DNA from 2 places in the Rhizobium sp. BE258 genome. Region 2 is predicted to be linked to the other one. Evidence: predicted binding sites of a transcription regulator. Region 2 holds the regulator's gene; the other holds the start of a gene.
What was found. The regulator LexA, encoded in region 2, represses DNA repair genes until DNA is damaged. The targets are predictions, from matches to a motif close to TGTTCNNNNTGTGTTCNG.
Positions count from the first base shown of each region.

Region 1 (3,416 bases), on a different contig from region 2:
AGGGTGTCGTCCGCACCATGTGCCGATTGAAATCCGGCGCTCCGTCCGTCACGCCATAGACGCCCGTGGACGACGATGTAACGGCCGTCCGACGAACTCGTCTTGCAAGATCCTTCTGATGAAGTCGACGATCGGCTGGCGGCCGTGGAGGCCGCCGTCTCCGCACCGTCGACCATCCGCGGCCGCAGAGCCGGCGTCAGAGTTCGGGGGCGGACGAAGGTAAGAGAACCAGTCGCGTGCCAGGAATGTTCGCCCGAACGACGCCAGACGCATGGCGAGCCGGAGCGGGACGACGGCTGCTTGATCGGCACGAGCATTCCGGGCCGTCACTGGAAGCGACGGGCGTCTGCGTTCAGGTCGGCGTGAAATCTCCTGCCAGGCCAATGCAGGTTTTCGAGCACTCCATCGAACCGTGGGGACGGATTACCTCCGCCCCCGCCTGATTCCGATCATTCACTGGGCAGCACAGGATCGAGGCGAACCAGACAACCTATTCGCCTACGGGTCGTCCGACATTCCAACTCCTGCGTGGGGGTGAGGGCGATGCCGGACAGGTGGGCGCTCGTCTGTCATTTCGTTGGCCATCGCGAGAAAACGGAAAAACCGCGATGTTCACCATCCCTGTCGCGTCCGTTTGACACGGCTCGCGCTCGGAAAAGGAATGTGGAAGTGTCGGGATGGTTCCGAGCGTTGATAGTTGCAAGACGGAACAAGCAGCCGCCGACAAGATTAGTCGTGATCAACAGGAGGTTCGAGCATGGGAATGGACAAACCGAAAGACGGCGCCCCAGGGACAACCGACCAGTCGCCGAGATGGGAAGGTCCGCAGGAGAACACGCCGCCGGGCTACTTGCCAGCGAGAGACGATCCTGACCGGACGAAGGACGCGAATGGTGAAACCAACAGCGATCCCGAGGTCAAGAAAGTCTTGGACGGCCTCAAACAGAAAGGCGAATGAGATGTCGGACGTTGAGAAGGATGCCAGGGGCCAATTTGCCAAGTCGATCGCAGATCCGAAGTCAACCGGCGTCCACAGTGCCAAGCCGACCGTCATCACCGGTTCGGAGGACGCTACCGAACACAAGACCCCACCAGGTAAGAAGCCCGTCAAGGACTGGGACATCAATTTCGACCCGGCGGATGAAAACGAGGGGCGGATGCGTTGACCGCGGCCGCCGAATAAACTGATCGCCCGAGACGTTGCGACCCTTGAGCACGATTGTCGTGAAGCTGGTCTGCTGAGGGTGTCCCATTCGGCGTCTTGCCGAGAACCGCCTTCAGAAGGCCCGGCCGGCCCGCGAGGAAGCCCCACAAAGTCTGCGCCGCGCACGTCTTCACGTTCCCACCGAGATCGACCGGAGCCGCGTCGAAACCCGCGTCTCAGGCGCAACGCAACGTTCAAGAAGGCCTAACCGCGATCAAGGGCCGGAAAACGCGTCTGGCATCGATCTCCTTCGGGCCCGACCATTCGCTCGCAGCCCATCGCCAGGCGGCGACGAAGCTTTGCAAGACACGCCCCCGCGCCGAACTGGGCCACGAGGACCTTCCGTTCAAAGCTGTCGCGACGTTGGCAGGCGGCGCATTCCAGTACGATGACGGCGCCTCGAATGTCGTTTATCGTCGGCCCGTCGCCGCCGCCGAGGTGTTGCCGTCTTCTCGTCATCTGATGTCCAATCCCCTCGGCCTCACGCCGGATCGGCCGCTGCTACTCAAATTGATATCCACATGCAAGCCGCCGACGTTGACGAAAATATTTCAATGACGACGCCGACTTACGAGATTTGCCTACGGTTTTGATTCCACTCATTGAATCTACGCTCTCGCTAATCTTAGGACTAGATTCCTGCTCTTCCGACCATCTTGACGCCGCGCACGATAAGGAACAGATAGAGAACACGCAAGTTATCACGACATGATGTCGTCCCTGTTCCACCGCGATTACGAAAGGATTCGTGACCGATGTCGGCTGGCCGAGAGACAGTCCTCGCAGACCTGCGCGAACGCATCTCCGCTCTCGCGGGGGGCGTCGCCAGGGCAGCCGGCTGTCTACCGTTCGGCGTCCCGGAAATCGACCGCGTTCTGCCGGGCGGCGGTCTCGCTTACGGCGCCCTTCACGAGATCGCGGGCGGCGGGTCGGGAACGGTCGACGGAGCAGCCGCCGCTCTTTTCGCCGCCGGGATAGCCGCTCGAACGAAGGGAAAGATCGCGTGGTGTCTGACGCGGCCCGATCTCTTCTTTCCGGCGCTCGCGCAGGCCGGCGTTCATCCCGACCGGGTCGTCTTCATCGAGGGCGACAAGGAGGAGGACGTCTTGGCGTCGATGGAGGAATGTCTGTCCTTCGGCGGACTGGGCGTGGTCGTCGGCGAACTGGTCCGTCTGCCGATGACGGCGTCGCGACGGCTTCAGCTTGCGGCGGAGCGAACCGGGACGATGGCCATCGCCGTCCGGCGGTGGAGACGTCAGACGGAGGCGAACGACTTCGGCCAGCCGACGGCGTCGACGACAAGGTGGCGCGTCAGCGTCCTACCTTCGGAAGAGCTTCCGGTTCCGGGACTGGGACGGGCGAGGTGGCTGCTTGAACTGATGAGATCGCGTGCGGGCGAGTGTGCTGAGTTTGAAATCGGAGCCTGCGATGACAAGGGTAGTATCCATCTATCTTCCCGATCTGCCGACCGACAGGATACGTCGAGCCGATCCTTCCATTTCGGCTGAGCAGGCCATCGCCGTGATCGCGAGGTCCGGCTCGAAGCGCTGGGTCTCCGCCGCCGACGCCGCTGCCCGGAAGGTCGGCGTGCGGGTCGGGATGCCGGCCGCAAAGGCGCAGGCGATCTTCCGCGACCTGATGATTATCGACGCCGACCCCGCTGCCGATGCCGCCGCGCTCGAGCGGATCGCTCTCTGGGCGCTGACCTTCTATTCGCCGATCGTCGCCGTCGACGGGACCGACGGCATTGTCATGGACACGGAAGGCGCCGACCACCTCCAAGGCGGGGAGCAGCCGATGCTGGAAAAAGTCGCCAACCAGTTTCGGGCGAAGGGCCTGACCGCGCGCGTCGCCATCGCGGACACCTGGGGCGCGGCGCATGCCTGCGCGCGGGCGATCACGCGGGAAACCGTGATCGTGCCGAAAGGCGAGATCGTCCGGGCCGTGGAGAAGCTACCGCTTCGCTTGCTGCGGCTCCCGGAGAAGATCGTCGGCGACCTCCGGACGCTGGGCTTCCAATCTATAGGGGAGCTGGGAAACACAGCGCGCGCGCCGTTGGCGCTCCGCTTCGGTCCGGAAATCGGGCGTCGCCTTGATCAGATATTTGGCCGGATGTCCGAACCGATCGAGCCGATCCGCGCGCCGGAATGGATCGAAGTCTCCCGCGCGTTTGCAGAGCCCATCGGCGCTGCCGAAACGATCGACAAGTACG
Region 1 is NZ_JAVDWL010000001.1:89,139-92,554, reverse strand. It holds gene J2X43_RS00530 (hypothetical protein) at 758-958, shown strand; gene J2X43_RS00525 (hypothetical protein) at 960-1,166, shown strand; gene J2X43_RS00520 (ImuA family protein) at 1,960-2,712, shown strand; gene J2X43_RS00515 (DNA polymerase Y family protein) at 2,633-3,416, shown strand, end outside.
Region 1: J2X43_RS00520 (ImuA family protein) is a predicted target of LexA. The motif match lies at 1,879-1,896, and genes of this name have one in related genera.

Region 2 (3,416 bases):
AGGATCGCGCGCTTGAATGGCTCTACCGCTTGAGAAGCGGCATCGGCGACCGTATTAGAGGCATCCTGCCTGGCGACACCGGCGCTTTTGCCGCCGCTCTGGTCACGGACGAGCGCCGCGCCATTTCGAGCGAGACGACCGAGGCGCTGCGCCAATCCGGCCTTGCGCATATCATCGCCATTTCCGGTCTCAACATGGCGCTGTCGGCAGGCATCTTCTTCGTCGGCTTCCGCACCGTGCTCAGCCTGTTTCCGGCTGTCGTCCAGGCCTATCCCGTCAAGAAGATCGCCGCAGCCGGTGCGCTTGCCGCCGTCACCGCCTATTTCCTGATCTCGGGCTTCGCAGTCTCCGCCGAGCGCGCCTTCATCATGATGGCGATCATGCTGGCGGCGGTCTTCTTCGACCGGCCGTCGATCAGTCTGCGCAACGTCGCCCTATCGGCGCTGGTGATCATTGTCCTCTCACCCTCGGAGATCATGGGGCCAAGCTTCCAGATGTCCTTCGCCGCGACACTGGCCCTCGTCGCCGGCTATGCGCTCTGGAAGGAGAGGCCGGTGCGCGACCGGCCCTTCGCAAAGTTTCGCGTCGTCAGGATGCTGTCTTCCGCCGCTGCGTTCTTCGGCGGCATCCTGCTGACCTCCGTCATCGGCGGCTTCTCGACTGCATTGTTCTCGGTCGAGCACTTCCACCGGCTGACAGCCTATGGCCTGCCAGCCAATCTCGCCGCCATGCCGATCATCTCCTTCATCATCATGCCGTTCGGCCTCATTGCCATGCTGCTGATGCCCTTCGGTCTCGATGCATGGGCGTGGCAGGTGACGGGCTTTGGGCTCGATCTGGTGATCGCCATCGCCAGGACGGTTGCCTCATGGGGCGGCGATATCGGCGTCGGGCGCCTGGCGTCCTGGTACTTTCCCGCGGCGGTGACGGGTTTCCTGCTGCTGACTTTGCTGCGCAGCCGCATGCGGCATCTCGGCACCGCGATCTTGATGGCATCGACGACAGCCGCCGCGATGTTTGGAGGTCCTCCGCCGCCGAAAATCGTGATTGCCGAGGACGGGAGCATGGCGGGCATCGTCAGCGACAACGGCCTCGCCACCAATCGCGAGCGGCCACCGGGCTTCATCTTTGATCAATGGAGGCGCGCGCTGGTGCTCGATGAGCATCTACCACCGGCGTTCCCGGCGCTCCCGGATATTCCCACCGCACCGCGCGGTGAAAGGCTGAAATTGACGGAGGCACAGCAGAACGAAACGATGGACGCGATCAAGGCCAGTGCGACGGGCGAGCGCTTCTCATGCGTGAAAAAGGCCTGGTGTACAGCGAAGCTCGACAACGGTTCGATCTTGACCGTGATCGAGAATGCGGCGTTCCTTGGCCCAGCTTGCGACATATCCGATATCGTCGTCACACCGGTGCGCCTGCGCCTCGATACCTGCCGCTCAGGCGCCCTGCTTTTCACCGGGGAGACACTGCGAAAGACAGGCGCTGTCGAGCTTCGTTTCCCCAATGGGATCGCCGAAATCACCACATCATTCGAGGGTCTCGAGCGGCCCTGGACCCGCCACCGCGCCTACGATTGGCGCAGCGGCACTTTTGGTGAAAGCGAGACGCTCAGTGATAGCGGCGGATAAGGCCAACGAGCTTGCCCTGAACCTTGACGCGGTCCGGTCCGAAAATACGGGTTTCGTAAGCCGGGTTGGCAGCTTCGAGCGCAATGGATGCACCCTTGCGGCGAAAGCGCTTCAGCGTTGCCTCTTCGTCATCGACGAGAGCAACGACGATATCACCGGCATTGGCGGTATTGGTGTTGCGGATGATGACCGTGTCGCCGTCGAAGATGCCGGCCTCGATCATCGAGTCGCCCTTGACCTCAAGAGCATAGTGCTCACCGCTTCCGAGCATGTCGGCGGGAACTGTAATGTCGTGGGTGTTCTGCTGGATCGCCGAAATCGGCACACCGGCTGCGATCCGGCCCATGACCGGCACGGAGATCGACGTGTGATTGTCCTCGTTCGCCGGCTTCGGCGGCGCGACGGGCTGCGGCTTGCCAAGGCTGCCTTCGATGACGCTCGGCGAGAAGCCGCGGCGCGGCTGAATGCTCGGGCTGTAGGCTTCCGGAAGCTTGATGACCTCGAGTGCGCGCGCCCTGTTCGGTAGGCGGCGAATGAAGCCACGTTCTTCCAGAGCCGTGATCAGGCGATGGATGCCCGACTTGGAAGCCAGATCGAGCGCATCCTTCATTTCGTCGAAGGATGGCGGAACGCCGGACTCCTTCATGCGCTCGTGAATGAAGAGGAGAAGCTCCTGTTGTTTGCGCGTCAGCATCGAAGTTTTTCCCCAGATTCGTGAAACAAAGCCAGAACGGACACTATATGTTCCATATGTGTTCCGCAAGTGCCTAAATATCGGTAAAACTTCCGATGATTTTTCGTCGTTTTTGAAAGTTTATTTGCCGGATTGGTGATCCACGCTTGCGCTTTGCCGGGCAGGGCGTGCAAATCTCTGCCGGCTTCACCGGAGGAACCGCCATGACGCGTCCGCTCGATCATCTGGTACTGCCCGTGACCCATATCGACGTTGCCCGCGAGCGACTCGGGCGTCTCGGTTTCACCGTCGCGGCCGATGGCCGTCATCCGTTCGGAACGGAGAATGCCTGCGTCTTCTTGGCCGACAAGACCTATCTCGAACCGCTCGGTATTGCGAGCCAGGCGGACTGCGACGCGGCTGTCGCAAAGGGCAACAGCTTTGTCGCCCGCGATCAGGCCTTCCGCTTCCGCTGCGGCGATGACGGCTTTTCGGCTGTTGTCTTCGGCACCGATAGTGCCGATGCGGACAAGGCTGCCTATGACGGCGCGCAGCTGAGCGGCGGCGATATGGTCGAATTCTCGCGGCCGATCGTCATGCCCGACGGAACGCAGGCGACAGGCGCCTTCAAGCTCGCCTTTGCCGCCGATCTTCGGGCACCCGATGTCTTCTTCTTCGCCTGCCAGCGGATCAACGCCTTTCCGGCCGATCGCAATGCACTGGAAACCCATGCAAACGGCGTCACCGGCATCAGCGAGATCGCGCTGAGCGCTGAGGATCCGCAGGCCTTCGCCGAATTTCTGGAGACGGCCAGCGGTGGAGTGGAGCCTAAGGAGGCGGCACTCGGCCTATCCTTCGAATTGCCGAACGGGAGACTTTCCATCTTCTCGAACGAGGGCATGGAGGCCTATTTCGATGCCGAGCCACTTGTCACCGATAACGGCCTCAGGGCGCGCGCAATCGTCTTTTCGGTCGGTGATCTGGCCGTGACAGCGGCGCATTTGGCTGCTAACGGGATCACCCATGTCAGTATGAACAATCGTCTGTTGGTGAAGCCGGCGCCGGGACAGGGCGCAATCTTCGCCTTCGAGGAGACCCAATGACAAATA
Region 2 is NZ_JAVDWL010000008.1:188,335-191,750, forward strand. It holds gene J2X43_RS25755 (ComEC/Rec2 family competence protein) at 1-1,634, shown strand, start outside; gene lexA (transcriptional repressor LexA) at 1,615-2,328, opposite strand; gene J2X43_RS25765 (VOC family protein) at 2,532-3,410, shown strand; gene kdsA (3-deoxy-8-phosphooctulonate synthase) at 3,407-3,416, shown strand, end outside.